Regions from separate parts of the Streptomyces sp. DS1-CR2 genome, predicted to be linked through region 2. Evidence: riboswitches for the same ligand, from Rfam matches in the RefSeq annotation. Region 2 holds a riboswitch; the other holds the start of a gene.
What was found. A riboswitch is a leader RNA that binds a small molecule or an ion and turns the genes downstream of it on or off. The one in region 2 is predicted to bind S-adenosylmethionine.
Positions count from the first base shown of each region.

Region 1: another riboswitch for S-adenosylmethionine. It lies ahead of thrC (threonine synthase); the one in region 2 lies ahead of ACY0PA_RS13350 (aminotransferase class V-fold PLP-dependent enzyme).

Region 1 is NZ_CM147085.1:4,180,162-4,188,782, reverse strand. Features, by position in the region: gene ACY0PA_RS20115 (DUF7927 domain-containing protein) at 1-1,306, opposite strand, end outside; gene ACY0PA_RS20110 (glucosyl-3-phosphoglycerate synthase) at 1,343-2,290, opposite strand; SAM riboswitch class I at 2,471-2,602, shown strand; gene thrC (threonine synthase) at 2,620-3,906, shown strand; gene ACY0PA_RS20100 (MoaD/ThiS family protein) at 3,954-4,229, shown strand; gene ACY0PA_RS20095 (cold-shock protein) at 4,707-4,910, shown strand; gene groL (chaperonin GroEL) at 5,230-6,855, shown strand; gene ACY0PA_RS20085 (hypothetical protein) at 6,928-7,203, opposite strand; gene ACY0PA_RS20080 (hypothetical protein) at 7,257-7,796, opposite strand; gene ACY0PA_RS20075 (DUF397 domain-containing protein) at 8,341-8,553, opposite strand; gene ACY0PA_RS20070 (helix-turn-helix domain-containing protein) at 8,528-8,621, opposite strand, start outside.
Region 2 is NZ_CM147085.1:2,710,600-2,719,220, forward strand. Features, by position in the region: gene ACY0PA_RS13340 (rhomboid family intramembrane serine protease) at 70-825, shown strand; gene ACY0PA_RS13345 (Lrp/AsnC family transcriptional regulator) at 866-1,147, shown strand; gene ACY0PA_RS13350 (aminotransferase class V-fold PLP-dependent enzyme) at 1,217-2,590, opposite strand; SAM riboswitch class IV at 2,755-2,871, opposite strand; gene trpD (anthranilate phosphoribosyltransferase) at 2,985-4,049, opposite strand; gene qcrB (cytochrome bc1 complex cytochrome b subunit) at 4,213-5,850, opposite strand; gene qcrA (cytochrome bc1 complex Rieske iron-sulfur subunit) at 5,847-6,905, opposite strand; gene qcrC (cytochrome bc1 complex diheme cytochrome c subunit) at 6,902-7,711, opposite strand; gene ctaE (aa3-type cytochrome oxidase subunit III) at 7,785-8,405, opposite strand; gene ACY0PA_RS13380 (hypothetical protein) at 8,593-8,621, shown strand, end outside.

The DNA.
Region 1 (8,621 bases), 1.5 Mb from region 2:
CGTCGTCGAGGTTGCCGGTCAGGTCGTCGCTGAACCTGGCGTCCGGGTGGTCGAGCGAGCTGATGTTCTTCGCCTTCACCGTGTAGGTGATGGTGTCGCCGGGGCCCGCCGCCTTCGGGCTCGCCGTCTTGGTGACCTCCAGGTCGGGGACCGGGACGGACAGGGCGAGCGCCGAGGGGACGTAGGTGTCGCCCCTGGCGGTGAACGTCAGCTCGGTGGAGGTGGCGCCCGGCGGGACGGTCCCGTCGGGGAGCTCGAACTCCTTCGCGTCGATGCTCATGTTGTTGACCGTCTTCGGAGCGACGGCGCCGTCGTCCTCGCTGATGAAGAAGTTGTCGGTGTTGCCGGTGTGGGCCTCGGTGACGTTCTTGCCGTCGACCAGGAACCGGTCGCCCGGCGTCTTCCGGTCGCCCCCGTAGGCGGTGACGCCCGCCCGCACCTTGCCGTCACCCGCGCGGTGGAAGCCGTTCACGCCGATCGTGGCCGCGGGCGAGACGGAGCGCTGGAGGACATGCCCGCCGTAGATGTACACCTTGCGCCGGTCCGGGGCATACGTGGAGTTCGGGGCGTCGTACTTGTAGACGACGGTCATCGACCAGCCGGCCACGCAGCCCTTGCCGTTGGGCGCCCAGACGCCGCCGACCGCGACGGGGACGGGCGCGCCGGTGCCGGTGACGCCGGCGAACATGCTCGTGACGTCGGCCTCGCCCGTGTAGTAATGCGGGCCGTCGGCGGCCGCCGGGTCCCGGACCAGGTCCTCGGTGGAGACCCTCGCCGCGGCTTTGCCGTTCACGGCGACCACGGGCACGGCGGCGAGCGGGGCGCTCGGCGAGGGCTCCGCAGCGGCGCCGGAGATGTCGCACCGCGCGAGCTGCGCGCCGCTCGGGCCCTTGTACGTGCCGTCGCTGCCGCCGAAGAACAGGCGGGCGTACGCCACCTTCGCGCCCGGCGGGATCGTCACCCGGCCGGAGCTCGATCCGTAACCGGCCGTCGTACCGGCCGTGTTGACGCGCCGCATCACGAACGTGCCGTTGCTGTCGCTGCCCCGGCCGCCGGCGGCGACCGCGCAGCGGGCCGCCAGGTCGGCCGGCGCGGCCGGACAGCCCATGACGGTGTTGCCGATCGTCACGAAGTCGCCGTACAGCGATGCGTCGTAGCGCTTGGCGAACGGGGCGGCCACGTCGGCCGGGGCGGGGGTCGCGGCGCCGAGCGCCGTCAGCGCGGTGGCCGTGGCGACGAGCACCCCGGCGGTGCGGGTCGCGGCCGCGCGCAGCCGTCGCCCACCCGAAACTTGTCTGAGCCACATAAAGGGCAATGTAGGCAAAACATACGATTGCCCCGGCTACGCCACGCGGCGCTCCGCGTACTCGGTGATTTCGGCCATCGGGGGGCGTTCCTCGGTGTCCACGTCGTGCGTGCGCGGCTCGAATCCCTGTTCTCCGCGCTCGAACTGGGTGAGCACGGGACGTACGAGGTGCCCGCGCGCGAGCCGCAGCTGTGCGGTGCGGTAGATCGCCGCGGCCATCCGCCCGAGTGCCTGCCCGTCCTGGTGCCGGTGCTTGCGCACGCCGACGTCGACCTGTCCGAGCGCGTCCAGGCCCACCGTGTGCAGCGCGTCGACGAGAAGGCCCAGCTCAACCCCGTAACCGACCGGGAACGGCAGGCGCTCCAGGAGCGACCGGCGGGCCGCGTACTCGCCGCCGAGCGGCTGCACGAACCCCGCGAGGAGCGGCCAGTGCAGATTCAGGACCGGGCGTGCCACCAGCTCCGTGACCCGGCCGCCCTGACCCGCGGCGGACCCGAGCGGACGGTCGTACATCGCTTTCACGAAGTCCACGCCGGGGTCCGTGAGCAGCGGGCCCACGATCCCCGAGACGAAGTCCGCGGAGAACTCCTTCAGGTCCGCGTCCACGAAACAGACGATGTCGCCGCTCGTGACGAGCAGCGAGCGCCACAGCACCTCGCCCTTGCCGGGCACGGCCGGGATCCTCGGCAAAATCGCGTCCCGGTGCACGACCCGCGCCCCGGCGGCCCGTGCGACCTCGGCCGTGCGGTCCGTCGAACCCGAGTCGATCACCACCAGCTCGTCGACCAGCGGTACCCGCTCCGTCATCAGGGCGCGCCGGATCTCGGCGACGATCTCGCCGACCGTCTCCTCCTCGTTCAGCGCGGGCAGTACCACGCTCACCGAGCTGCCTGAGGCGCGCTTCGCGGCGATCAGCTGAGGGAGCGGGCGGTCCGACACCGACCAGGAACGCCTGCTCAGCCAGCGCTCTACTTCTTCCAGCACGGTGCGCGGCTCCTCACTGTCTGAACTGTCCGATCACGAACTGTGATCCATCTCGCGGTTCGGACGACTATCTCAAGCGTCCAGGCCTTCGGTTACAGTCTTGAACAACGCCGGTGACCATCGCATGTCGGGGTCGCCGCCGCGCTTGAGTGATCAAGCGTCAGCTCAACAACCGAATAGCGCTCATCCAGAGGGACAGAGGGATACGGCCCGTTGAAGTCCCGGCAACCCTCCCGCCGACCTTGCCGAGGTCCAGGTGGGGAAGGTGCCAATTCCGTCTCGTGGCGAGATGCGCCGCGAGGAAGATGAGGAGAAAGGGCCTCGCCATCATGGCTGCGCAGACTGTCGCCACCACCACTTCCGTAGATCTCGGACCCGCCTCGGCGCTTTCCTGCCGCGAGTGCGGCACCAGCTTCCCGCTCGGACCGATCTTCGCCTGCGCCGAGTGTTTCGGGCCGCTCGAAGTCTCCTACGACCTGCCGACGGGCGACCCCGAGTCGCTGCGCAAGGAGATCGAGGCCGGACCCGCCAACATCTGGCGCTACGCCCCTCTCCTGCCCGTCCCGGCCGACGTCGCCGAGAAGCCGAACCTGAACCCCGGCTGGACCAAGCTCGTCAAGGCCGACAACCTCGCCCGTGAACTCGGCGTCGAGCAGGGCAAGCTGTTCGTCAAGGACGACTCGGGCAACCCCACGCACTCCTTCAAGGACCGCGTCGTCGCCCAGGCCATCGAGGCCGCCCGCGCCTTCGGCTTCACCACCCTGTCCTGCTCCTCCACCGGCAACCTCGCCGGCGCCGTCGGCGCCGCCGCGGCCCGCGCCGGCTTCCGCTCCTGCGTGTTCATCCCGCACGACCTGGAGCAGGGCAAGGTCGTCATGGCCGCGGTCTACGGCGGCGAACTCGTCGGCATCGAGGGCAACTACGACGACGTCAACCGCTTCTGCTCCGAGCTCATCGGCGACCCGCTCGGCGAGGGCTGGGGCTTCGTCAACGTCAACCTGCGCCCGTACTACGGCGAGGGATCCAAGACCCTGGCGTACGAGATCTGCGAGCAGCTCGGCTGGCAGCTCCCGGACCAGCTGGTCATCCCGATTGCGTCCGGCTCCCAGTTCACGAAGATCGACAAGGGTCTCCAGGAGCTGATCAAGCTCGGCCTCGTCGAGGACAAGCCGTACAAGCTCTTCGGCGCCCAGGCCGAGGGCTGCTCGCCGGTCTCCGTCGCCTACAAGGGCGGCCACGACGTCGTGCGGCCCCAGAAGCCGAACACGATCGCCAAGTCGCTCGCCATCGGCAACCCGGCCGACGGCCCGTACGTCCTCGACATCGCCCGCCGCACCGGCGGCGCCGTGGAGGACGTCAACGACGAGCAGGTCGTCGACGCGATCAAGCTGCTCGCGCAGACCGAGGGCATCTTCGCGGAGACCGCGGGCGGTGTGACGGTCGGCGTCACCAAGAAGCTGATCGAGGCCGGTCTCATCGACCCGACGCTCACGACCGTCGTCCTCAACACCGGCGACGGTCTCAAGACCCTCGACGCGGTCGCCGAGACGTCCCAGGCGACCGCCACCATCCGCCCGAGCCTGGACGCGTTCCGCGACGCGGGCCTCGCCCACTGAAGACCCGCGAACCCCGCGAACACCCGCACGGAAAGGCTGCAGCCCCCATGAGCGTCAACGTCCGCATCCCCACCATCCTGCGCACCTACACCGGCGGCAAGGCCGAGGTCGCCGCCGAGGGCGCCACCCTCTCCGAGGTCATCACCGACCTGGAGAAGAACCACACGGGCATCGCGGCCCGCGTCCTGGACGACCAGGGCAAGCTGCGCCGCTTCGTCAACGTGTACGTCAACGACGACGACGTGCGCTTCGAGCAGGGCCTCGAGACGGCGACGCCGGCGGGCGCGGGCGTCTCGATCATCCCGGCCGTCGCCGGAGGCTGACCATCGAGCGCAGTGCCGGAGGCTGACCATCGAGCACAGTGCCGGCGGCTGATCGCCCGGCCTGACGAGGCCACACAGAGTTACCTGAATTGCCCCCTCCGCGAGAGAAGCGGAGGGGGCAATTCAGCAGGGTTGAGCGCGGTAGAGTTGGGAACCGCGCTTCGCGCTTGTGCCGAGCGCATATATGAAGTCGGCCCCCGTCCGACAAGAAGCAGCCAAAGTGCCCAGCCCTTATCGGGTGTTCGTGGCATTTGTCGGGCCCGAGTTGCCCCGGAATCCAATGGCTCCGCCGCTTTTTACCGCTCTGCCGTGCCCAGATTTCTCGTCCGATTGACCTGTTGCAGACGGCAGTTGGGCAGATACATTCAGCCGCGGTCGACGCGTTCCGGCGCACACCCCCAACCAATGGGGGGTGAGGTCTGACCCGGGTCCGCGAAGTGCGGGCCTGTGCAAGGGCCAGTAATAGGGGAGTTAGACATGGCTCAGGGCACCGTCAAGTGGTTCAACGCGGAGAAGGGGTACGGCTTCATCGCGGTCGACGGTGGTGCGGATGTATTCGTCCACTACAGCGCCATCCAGATGGACGGATACCGCACCCTTGAAGAGGGTCAGCGAGTCGAATTCGAGATCTCGCAGGGCCAGAAGGGTCCGCAGGCGGACATGGTCAAGCTCGCCGTCTGATCTCGGCGCGATCGGCCACCGACACACTCACGCCGAGAGGCCCGTACCCCACGTGGGGTACGGGCCTCTCGTGCGTGCGCGCGCACCCCGCGCACACCGCCCGCGGGGACCGCGCGTCTGCCGGAGGCGCTTGCACTCTCCTAGGTCGAGTGCTAATCATTGCGTTAGCACTCTGAAGGTGAGAGTGACAGAACTTGGATCGGGTCGGTGAGGCTCGCAGGCCGGGTGGGGCAAGGAACCACACGGCACGCAGGCCGTCCGTCGCGGGCACCAGCACGGTCCGTTTGCGTTTCCACCCCGTCCGGGAGGACCACTTCATATGGCCAAGATCATCGCGTTCGACGAGGAGGCACGGCGCGGCCTCGAGCGCGGCATGAACCAGCTCGCCGACGCCGTCAAGGTGACCCTGGGCCCCAAGGGTCGCAACGTCGTCCTCGAGAAGAAGTGGGGCGCCCCCACGATCACCAACGATGGTGTGTCCATCGCCAAGGAGATCGAGCTCGAGGACCCGTACGAGAAGATCGGCGCCGAGCTGGTCAAGGAGGTCGCGAAGAAGACGGACGACGTCGCCGGTGACGGCACGACGACCGCGACCGTCCTCGCCCAGGCGCTCGTCAAGGAAGGCCTGCGCAACGTCGCGGCCGGCGCCAACCCGATGGCCCTCAAGCGCGGCATCGAGAAGGCCGTCGAGGCCGTCTCCGCCGCCCTGCTCGAGCAGGCCAAGGATGTCGAGACCAAGGAGCAGATCGCTTCCACGGCCTCCATCTCCGCCGCCGACACCCAGATCGGCGAGCTCATCGCCGAGGCCATGGACAAGGTCGGCAAGGAAGGCGTCATCACCGTCGAGGAGTCCCAGACCTTCGGTCTGGAGCTTGAGCTCACCGAGGGTATGCGCTTCGACAAGGGCTACATCTCGGCGTACTTCGCCACCGACATGGAGCGTATGGAGTCGTCGCTCGACGACCCGTACATCCTCATCGTCAACTCGAAGATCGGCAACGTGAAGGACCTCCTTCCGCTGCTCGAGAAGGTCATGCAGTCCGGCAAGCCGCTGCTGATCATCGCCGAGGACGTCGAGGGCGAGGCCCTGTCGACCCTGGTCGTCAACAAGATCCGTGGCACCTTCAAGTCCGTCGCCGTCAAGGCCCCGGGCTTCGGTGACCGCCGCAAGGCCATGCTCGGCGACATCGCCATCCTCACCGGTGGCACCGTCATCTCCGAGGAGGTCGGCCTCAAGCTGGAGAACGCCGGTCTCGACCTGCTCGGCCGCGCCCGCAAGGTCGTCATCACCAAGGACGAGACGACGATCGTCGACGGCGCCGGTGACAGCGACCAGGTCCAGGGCCGCGTCAACCAGATCCGTGCCGAGATCGAGAACAGCGACTCGGACTACGACCGCGAGAAGCTCCAGGAGCGCCTCGCCAAGCTCGCCGGCGGCGTGGCCGTCATCAAGGCGGGCGCGGCCACCGAGGTCGAGCTCAAGGAGCGCAAGCACCGCATCGAGGACGCCGTTCGCAACGCGAAGGCGGCCGTCGAAGAGGGCATCGTCGCCGGTGGCGGCGTGGCCCTGCTCCAGGCCTCCGCGGTCTTCGAGAAGCTCGAGCTCGACGGTGACGAGGCGACCGGCGCCAACGCCGTGAAGCTCGCCCTTGAGGCCCCGCTCAAGCAGATCGCCGTCAACGGTGGTCTCGAGGGTGGCGTCGTCGTGGAGAAGGTCCGCAACCTTCCCATCGGCCACGGCCTGAACGCCGCGACCGGTGAGTACGTCGACATGATCGCCGAGGGCATCCTCGACCCGGCGAAGGTCACGCGTTCCGCGCTGCAGAACGCCGCGTCCATCGCCGCGCTGTTCCTCACCACCGAGGCCGTCATCGCCGACAAGCCGGAGAAGGCCGCCGCGGGCGGCGCTCCGGGCGGCATGCCGGGCGGTGACATGGACTTCTGATCCTGACGGATCGGTAAGTACATCTCCGTCGGCCCCCGGGACCATCTGGTCCCGGGGGCCGACGTCGTGTGGTCAGACGGCCTGCTCCTCGTACGTGCGCCACGCGTCGCGCCCGGCCTGGGCGGCGGTCTGCGCCTGGTGGAGGGTCCGGGCGGCGAGCTCGCCGGGCGGCACCTCCCAGCTGCTGGTCCAGGTACGGCCCGCGCGGACCAGCTCGAAGACGAGCAGGCCGACACCGGCCGCGGCGACCAGCATCCCGGCCCCGGTCAGCGCGGCACCGGTGGTCAGCCGCCTCTGGTCGGGACGGAACTCGGTCCAGGAAATCTTCGAGAACGTGCTCTCAGCCATAACTTCAGAATGCGCGAGTGTGCGCGCGGGCGCATGTGGAGCGCCGGACGCCGTCAAGGCGCCCCGGTGGTCCCTCCGGGGCAGCTGCCGTCGTCGACGGTGAAGTCCACGGCGTCGTAGCCCATCGCCTTCGGCCGCTGCACCGCATGGACGTGGAGGCAGAAGGCGGTATCGGTGCCGCGGGCCTCGACCGAGAAGTCGGCGTCCTCGGTGCCGCCGTACCAGATCGTGGATTCGGGCGGGTCGGAGGCGAGGGTGACGGTGAGGGCGTCTTCCGGGCCCTTCCCGTGCCGCGCGATGTCCTGCCTCAGGATGTCCGCGTACAGGCCGGTGTCGGTGCCCGGGCCGGTCTTCTCCTGCGACAGCTGCGTCGTCGCGCCCGTCACCGCGGTCCGCAGGTCGTCACCGTCCCAGCCGCCCCGGAAGAGGTCCGGGTGGTACAGCACGTAGAGCGCACCCGCCGCGAACAGCAGCGAGCCGACGATGAGGACGCGTCCGACGGGGTTGCGCGCGTTGTAGACGTAGCGGTTCGTGCCCCAGTTGCTCCGGACGAAGACGCGGTCGTCGTCCGGGTGTTCGCGGTCGTGGCTCATGGGGCCATTCTGATACGGCAGTTGAGGCCGGTTCATCCCCGTGGGCCGGAGGGCGGGTTGAGACCCGCCTCCCGTTCCTTGAAAGGAGCGCTCGGGGCCGGCGACTTGAGCTCCGAGTGAGCTTGTGGCCCGAATCTGCCAAACCCCGCCGAGATCCGCCGCAGATGGCTGGTGGACCGGGGCCCGGCCCTGGCCGACCCCGCCCCCGACAGGGAGATTGGCGGATCCCGGCCAACTCAGCCTCGCTTCCGGGGCAACTCCTCTGCCACCCCAAGAACCCGCTCGCCCGCGCCCTGCCGCGACCGCCGCCTCCCCCGCCTGCCTGTTGCTGCCGCTTCTTCTTTGCGGTTGGTCGTCTGCGTTGTCGCGAAGGAGACCGGGTTGCTGAACTCGTATCCACTCACTGACCGTCATTGGGGAAAGCCGGCCCCCACCAGTCCGCAGCCGAACGGAAAACTGATGGAGGCTCCCGCAACCACCCGCCCTCACCAGCCACGCAATCTGCTTGTGATCTTGCGCCACTGCCGGGGCGGGTGGACACGCCCTAGCGATCTCCCTTGAGATCCGTGATGAACGCGGACCAGGCGTCCGCCCGGAGCACGAGCTTCGGGCCGTCGGGGTTCTTGGAGTCGCGGACGGGGACCAGTCCGGGGTGGTCGTGGGTGACTTCGAGGCAGTCGCCGCCGCTGCCGCCGCTGTACGAGGACTTGTGCCAGGTGGCCGAGGTGAGGTCAGGCTCCGGGTGCGTGATCTTCATGCGCGTAATCCTCCGCCACTGATTCGATCAGGGCCAGGGATTGCCTCGGAGTAAGTGCATCGGCCCTG
Region 2 (8,621 bases):
GGCGTCCACAGTGGGGAATCCCGGCAGGCCGTCTGGGCAGGTGTGCACCGTTACGTCATGATCTGTTGCGTGATCGACAATCGGGGTGTGACGGCGGGCAGGACGGTCAGATCGGCTGTCAGGAACCACCCGGCACCGGTGACGTACGGGCTGATCGCTCTGTGCTGCGTGGCGTTCGTGCTGTCCCCGGCCTCCGGGTTCAACCCCGTCTACGGCACGGGCGACCGGCTGCTCGCGGCTCAGAGCGACTACTTCGAGCGCTGGGGCGTGATCCCCGCCCAGCTGCTCACCGGCTCCCCACGCGCCGCGCTCACCACCGTCACGGCCCTCTTCGTCCACGGCAGCTGGCTGCACCTGCTGGGCAACATGCTCTTCCTGTACGTCTTCGGCGCGATGGTCGAAGAAGGAATGGGCCACCTCCAGTTCGCGCTCTTCTACGTGCTCTCCGGCTGCGCGGCACTGCTCGGGTACGCCCTTGCGTACGCGAGCTCGGAGCAGACCCTGGTGGGCGCCTCGGGGGCGATCTCCGCGGTGCTCGGGGCGTTCCTGTATCTCTTCCCCCGGGCGCGCGTGACGAGTCTGTTCCCGTTCCTGTTCTTCTTGCCGCTGCGGTTTCCCGCGTGGGTGGTGCTGCCGTTCTGGGTGGCGCTCCAGGGGGCGGCGGCCCGGCAGAGCAGCCAGGGGCCGGGCGTGGCCTACCTGGCGCACCTGGTCGGGTTCTCCGTCGGGTTCCTCTACGCGTGGGTGCGCTACAGAGGGAGAAAGGGGGGTGCGCGCAGCGCTTCCGGGCACGGGCGGAGGCGGGAGACGGGAGGGCTAAAGTGAAAGCAGCCCCAGCCACGGCCACCGAGGGAGACAGCCAGCCGTGATCACCGCGATCGTGCTCATCAAGACCAGCGTGGACCGGATCCCCGAGATCGCCGAGTCGATCGCCGCCCTCGACAGCGTCAGCGAGGTCTTCTCCGTGACCGGTACGTACGACCTGATCGCCATGGTGCGCGTCGCGCGCCACGACGACCTGGCGGACGTCATCCCCGGGAAGATCAGCAAGATCCCCGGCGTGGAGGCGACGGACACGCACGTCGCGTTCCGCACGTACTCACAGCACGACCTGGAGGCGGCGTTCGCGATCGGGCTCGACTCCTGATCCGGCCCGCCTGACGACCGAAGGCCGCCCCGAGGGGCGGCCTTCGTCATGTCCGGTGAGGCCGGCGGATCACACCGCCGGAACGCAACGCCCGTCCTCCGTGCGGTAGTTCCAGCGAGCGCCGTCGCGGACCAGCTCGGTGACGGCGCGGACGAAGCGCTCGACGTGCTCGTCCGGGGTGCCGGCGCCGAAGCTGACGCGGATCGCGTTGAGGGACTTCTCGCCGGGCGCGGCCTCGGGCGCCCCGCACTCCCCCTGCGACTGCGGGTCGCTGCCCAGCAGGGTGCGCACGAGGGGGTGGGCGCAGAAGAGGCCGTCGCGCACGCCGATGCCGTACTCGGCGGAGAGCGCGGCCGCGAAGTGCGAGCTGTTCCAGCCGTCGACGACGAACGAGATGACGCCGACGCGCGGGGCGTCGTCGCCGAACAGCGAGAGCACCTTCACCTCGGGCACGGCGGCGAGACCGTCGCGGACCTTGCCGATCAGGTGCTGCTCGCGGGCGACGAGCGAGTCGAAGCCCGCCTCGGTGAGCGCCTTGCAGGCGGAGGCGATGGAGTAGACGCCGATGACGTTCGGCGAACCGGCCTCGTGGCGGGCGGCGCTGTCGTGCCACTCGACGTCCACACCGCCGTCGGCACGCCGCGCGACCTTGCGGGAGGCGCCGCCGCCGGCGAGGTAGGGCTCGGAGCCCTGGAGCCAGTCGGCGCGGCCCGCGAGGACGCCGGAGCCGAAGGGGGCGTACAGCTTGTGCCCGGAGAAGGCGACCCAGTCGACGTCGAGATCCTGGATGTCGACGGGGTGGTGCGGGGCGAGCTGCGCGGCGTCGAGGACGATGCGGGCGCCGTGCGCGTGGGCCGCGGCGGCGAGCTCACGGACGGGCCACAGCTCGCCGGTGACGTTCGAGGCACCCGTGACGCACACCAGGGCGGGGCCGTAGGGGTCGCGGTCGGCGAGGGCGCGCTCCAGGGTCTGGACGGCCTCGCCGGGCGTGCGCGGCGCGTTCAGGTACGTCACCCGGGCGTCGCGCCACGGCAGGAGCGAGGCGTGGTGCTCGGTCTCGAAGACGAAGACCTCGCAGTCGGCGGGGAGCACGGCGGCGAGCAGGTTGAGCGAGTCGGTGGTCGACCGGGTGAAGATCACCTGGTCGTCCGCGCGGCAGCCGAGGAACTCGGCGACGGTCACGCGGGAGTTCTCGAAGAGGTCGGTCGACAGCTGCGACAGGTACCCGGCGCCGCGGTGCACGCTGCCGTAGTACGGCGCGTAGGCCGCCACGTCGTCCCAGACCCGCTGGAGCGCCGGGGCGCTGGCCGCGTAGTCGAGGGCTGCGTAGCTGACATCGCCCCCGGTGACGAGCGGAACGGTGACATCCCGGCCCAGAACCGGCAGGGGCCCGGAAATGTCACAGCAAAGCGACTGGTCGGCGGCAGCGGTGGAGACAGACATGGCGAACTCCCGTGAGAGACAAGCGAATTGACCGCGCCGGAGCCGATGGCTCGACGGAGCGGCAGAAAGGAAAAGAGGGTGCGAAGGTGGGGCGGAGATGCCCTATCGCATTCGCTTGCTCACGAGACTGCTCCCTTGAGGACCAGGACCCCAGGGTGTGCAGGGGTCCGCGCTTGCAGAGCACCTTGCTGTGCACTGCCTGGTCTTCACCCGGGGCACCCCGCCACGGACGGAGGGTTGCCGGACAGCGAGCCGGGGCCTAATCGCTGTCACTCATGACCTGCCGAGAAGTATGCCAGCTGATCGCTTCATCGCAACAGCGTGTCCGCATCCCGGACGGAGCGTGGTGGGCAGGCACCGGCCGGCACCTCCCCACCACTTCTGTCCTGCACGTTTACGCGTTGCTGGCCGCCACCCAGCGCTCCAGCGTCCGCTTCGCCGAGCCCGAGTCGATCGACTCCGCGGCGCGGGCCATGCCGGCCCGGAGCTGGTCGGCCAGGGAGCCTTCGCCGGGCGTGAGAGCCACGAGCGCCGCCGCCGAGTTGAGGAGGACCGCGTCCCGTACCGGGCCCCTCTCACCGTCCAGCAGGCGGCGGGCCACCTCCGCGTTGTACGACGCGTCGGCGCCCTGCAGCGCGGACACCGGCACCAGGTCGATGCCGACGTCCCGCGGGTCGAAGGCCTCCTCGCGCACCGTGCCGTCCCGGACCACCCAGATCCGCGAGGTCGCCGTCGTCGTCAGCTCGTCAAGGCCGTCGTCGCCGCGGAAGACGAGGGACGAGTGGCCGCGCTCGGCGAAGACACCGGCCACGATGGGCGCCATCCGTGCGTCGGCGACACCGACGGCCTGGGCCCGTACCTTGGCAGGGTTGGTCAGCGGACCGAGGAAGTTGAACGTCGTGCGGATGCCCAGCTGGCCGCGCGCCGCCGCCACGTGCCGCAGCGCCGGGTGGAACTTCACGGCGAAGCAGAACGTGATCCCGGCCTCCTCCGCGACCTCGGCCACGCGCTTCGGCGTCAGCTCCAGGTTCACGCCGAGCTTCTCCAGGACGTCCGAGGCGCCGGACGCCGACGAGGCGGCGCGGTTGCCGTGCTTGACGACCTTGGCGCCCGTGCCCGCGATGACGATCGCCGACATCGTGGAGATGTTGACCGTCTTGGCGCCGTCGCCACCCGTGCCGACGATGTCGACCGTGTCGCCCGGGACCTCGATCACGTTGGCGTGGTCGTACATGGACCGTACGAGGCCGGAGATCTCCTCCACGGTCTCGCCCTTGGCGCGCATGGCCACCGCGAACCCGGCGATCTGCACGTCCGTGGCCTCGCCCCGCATGATGCGGTCCATGGCCCAGGCGGTGTCGTCGGCGCTCTGGTCGCGCCCTTCGAGGAGGCCGTTCAGGAGCTGGGGCCAGGAACGGCCCGCCGCGGTATTGCCTCCTGCGGGGGTCACAGCATTCATCTGCCGCTCCTGGTTTTCCGTGTGTAAGGGAACAAGGCCACCCTATCCAGCCCGGAGAGCGGCAAAGAGCCCCGTCCAGTGCCTGGACGGGGCTCTCACCGTGGCGACCGTGGGGTCCCCCCGCTCGAGCGGAGCCGAGAGTGGGGGAGGTCAGGTCAGGTGATCAGTGGTGGCCGTGGCCGCTGGTGATCTCCTTGTACTCCTCGACAGTCGGCTTGGGGATCTGGCTCTCCTCGCCGTACATCCCGTCGGAGAGCTTGGCCCGCAGCTTCTGCGTACCGGACACCTTGCGCTCCACACCGTTCTCGTCGACCGTCGGGCCGATCTCGAGCGGCGCGTACTGCTCGTGCGCGGTGAGGGTGTGCAGGGCGTCGGGCCCGAGCGGCTCGTGGACCTCGATGAACTCACCGTGCGGCAGGCGCTTGATGAGGCCGGACTCGCGTCCGTGCAGCACCTTGTCCTTGTCGCGGCGCTGGAGGCCGAGGCAGATCCGCTTGGTGATGAGGAAGGTCAGCACGGGCACGATGAAGAACCCGATACGCACGAACCAGGTGATCGCGTTGATCGACAGGTGGAAGTGCGTGGCCCAGAGGTCGTTACCACCGCCGAGGAGCAGGACGAAGTACCAGCTGATCCAGGCGGCACCGAACGCGGTCCGGGTCGGGACGTTGCGCGGGCGGTCCAGGATGTGGTGCTCGCGCTTGTCGCCGGTGATCCAGGACTCGATGAACGGGTAGACCGCGATCACCACCAGGACCAGCGGGAAGATCATCAGCGGGACGAACACACCCAGGACGAGCGTGTGACCCCAGAGGTTGATCTCCCAGCCCGGCATGAAGCGGATCAGGCCCTCGGAGAAGCCCATGTACCAGTCGGGCTGCGCGCCGGTGGAGACCTGGTCGACCCGGTACGGGCCCATGGCCCAGATCGGGTTGACCGACGCGATCGCGGCGACGGCCGCGATGACACCGAAGACCAGGAAGAAGAAGCCACCCGCCTTGGCCATGTAGACCGGGAGCAGCGGCATGCCGACGACGTTCTTGTTCGTCTTTCCGGGGCCCGCGAACTGCGTGTGCTTGTGGTAGAAGACCAGGATCAGGTGAGCGACCACGAGACCGAGCATGATGCCCGGCAGCAGCAGGATGTGGACCGAGTAGAACCGCGCGACGAAGTCGCCGCCCGGGAACTCGCCGCCGAAGAGGAAGAACGACAGGTACGTGCCCACGATCGGCACGGACAGGACCGCGCCCTCCATGAAGCGGACACCGGTGCCGGAGAGCAGGTCGTCCGGGAGCGAGTAACCGGTGAAGCCGGTGAACATGCCGAGGACGAACAGCAGGAAGCCGAACAGCCAGTTGACCTCACGCGGCTTGCGGAACGCACCCGTGAAGAACACGCGCATCATGTGCACGAACATGCCGGCGAGGAAGATCAGCGCCGCCCAGTGGTGGATCTGCCGGATCAGCAGACCACCGCGCACCTCGAAGGAGATGTGCATGGTCGAGTTGAACGCCTCGGACATCAGCTGTCCCTGCAGCGGGACGTAGCTGCCGTGGTACTCCACCTCGTTCATCGACGGGTGGAAGAACAGCGTCAGGTACACACCCGTGAGGATGATGATGATGAAGCTGTAGAGGCAGATCTCACCGAGCATGAAGGACCAGTGGTCCGGGAAGATCTTGCGCATGTTGGCCTTGGCCAGGGAGTAGATCCCCAGGCGGCCGTCTGCCCAGTCGGCCACCCGCTCACCGGCGGGCGCCTTCTCGCGCGAGGACGCGTCGTTGGTCGGCGTAGTACTCATCCGCGCTCCCAGAAAGCAGGACCGACGGGCTCTGCGAAGTCGCCGAGCGCCTGCAGGTAGCCCTCGCCGTTCACGCCGATACGCAGCTGCGGGAGCGCGTGACCGGCGGGACCGAAGATGACGCGGGCGCCGTCGGAGAGGTCGAAGGTGGACTGGTGACAGGGGCAGAGCACGTGGTGCGTCTGCTGCTCGTACAGGGAGATCGGGCAGCCCACGTGGGTGCAGACCTTCGAGTACGCGACCACGCCCTCGTGACCCCACTCGAGCTCTTGCTTGTCCTTGATGTTCTCCGGCTGGATCCGGACCAGCATCAGGGCGGCCTTGCCCATGACCTGCTGGAAGTCCTCGTCGTGCTCCTCCACGCCCTCGGGCTTGGCGAAGGTGAGCGAGCCGACCACGATGTCCGAAGGACGCAGCGGCTCGTTCGTGTTCATGTTGACGAGGAGCTTGCCCTTCTTCCACGCGGTGTGCCGGAGCTTGTCCTCCGGCAGCGGACCGAGGTCACGGAGAAGGACGATGCCGGAGAGCGGGACCATCGCGACCGCGCCGAAGAGTGTGTTGCGGATCAGCTTGCGCCGGCCGAACTGCGACTCCTTGGCGCCCTGCTTGAAGTCCGCCAGGACCTTCGCCTTGACCTCGGGCTCGGCCGAGATCGCGTGACGGTCGTCGGCGACCTCCACGTCGGACATCAGGGTGCGGGCCCAGTGGACCGCGCCCGCGCCGATGCAGAACAGCGCCAGGCCGAGTGTCATGCCGAGCGCGAAGTTCAGCGCGCTGATGTGCCCGATCGGCCAGATGTAGACGCTCTTGTCGGCCTTGATCGTCACGAACGCGGCGATGAAGGCGACCGTGGAGAGCATCGAGAGCGTGAACAGGAAGGCGACCACGCGCTCGGAGCGCCTGGCGGCCCGCTCGTCGATGTCCTGGACCCGGTGCTCGTGGGGCGGCAGCCCGGGATCGGCGAAGGGGTCTTCCTTCACCGCGACCGAGCCGTGCGGCTGGTCGGCGTCCTGCGCGCTGGGCAGGTTCTCTTCTGGAATCTCTTGGCTACTCATGACTTCTTGGCCTTTGCGGTCCGAGCGGCGACCCAGACGGCGACGGCGACCAGCGCGCCGAGACCGAAGATCCAGGCGAACAGGCCTTCAGTGAACGGGCCGAGCCCGCCCAGCGTCAGCCCGCCGGGGCTCACGGTCTTGCCGCTGTTGACCGCATCGATGTACGCGATGATGTCCTTCTTGCTCTTCTCCGGCATCGTGGTGTCGGGGAAGGACGGCATGTTCTGCGGGCCCGTCTGCATGGCCTCGTAGATGTGCTTCGGGCTCACGCCCTCCAGCTTCGGCGCGAACTTGCCGTGTGTCAGCGCGCCGCCCTCGCCGGTGAAGTTGTGGCACTGCGCGCAGTTGGTACGGAACAGCTCGCCACCGTTGGCGATGTCCGCACCCTCCGGGCTCACCTGGTTCTTCGTCGGGACGGTCGGACCTGCACCGAGCGAGGCGACGTACGCCGCGAGCTGGTCGATCTCGGCCTGCGAGTAGATGACCTTCTTCTTCGGGATCTGCGCGCCGGGCTGCTGCGCGGGCATGCGCCCGGTGCCGACCTGGAAGTCGACGGCCGCGGCGCCCACGCCCGTCAGCGGCGGACCGTCACTGGATCCCTGACCGCCGGTGCCGTGGCAGCTGGCGCAGCCAACGGCGTAGAGCTTCTTGCCCTCGTCGATGGCGAGGGACTGGGCGGTTTCGTCGGCCTGCGCCTTGCTCGCGGGTGCGAACGCGGCGTACAGCCCCCCGGTGGCCGCCAGCGCGAGGAGTAGGACGACGACCGCCGCCAGCGGATGGCGTCGTCGTGCGGAGAGCTTTTTCACGGATTACCCCGGTGTCAGGATCTTCTGCGTCGGTGCTTACTGGACGAGTCGGTACGTCGGGACGACGTGCCGGCTACTTGATCAAGTAGATCGTGGCGAAAAGGCCGATCCAGACGACATCGACGAAGTGCCAGTAATAGGACACGACGATGGCTGCGGTCGCCTGCTCATGGGTGAACTTCCTGGCCGCGTAGGTGCGGCCGAGGACGAACAGGAAGGCGATGAGGCCACCTGTCACGTGCAGTCCATGGAAGCCAGTCGTCAGGTAGAACACCGAGCCGTACGGGTCGGAGGACAGCGAGAGACCGTCCTTCTTGACCAGCTCGGTGTACTCGAAGATCTGACCGCCGATGAAGATCGCACCCATGATGAAGGTGACGATGAACCATGTCCTGAGCTTCTTCACATCCCCGCGCTCGGCGGCGAACACGCCGAGCTGACAGGTCAGTGAGGAGAGCACCAGGATCGTGGTGTTCGTCGCTGAGAACGGAACGTTCAGCGACTCGGCCATTTCCTTCCAGTGATCTGGCCCGGTCACCGATCGCAGGGTGAAGTACATCGCGAAGAGGGCCGCGAAGAACATCAGCTCGGAACTCAGCCAGATGATGGTTCCGACGCTGGTGAGGTTCGGCCGATTGACCGACGGGTGCGCGTGCCCGGTTTCTACTGTCGTTGCTGTCGCCACGACCGACATTATGTCGGTCGCTTATCTCGCGCTCACCCCGGGGGGTGCCGTTCGGAGTGTCTGTGGGGTGTGTCCAGCCCGTATGGCCCATCAGGGCGGCGTCCGAACCGGTGTTGACGGGGTGTCGGGAGGAGTAGGCTCCGCGCAACGCTTCCCCACCTTGATGAGTCAAAGACGCCGAAGTCTCGGAGGAACGATGCAGTCGACCGCGACGGTCCTGGTCTA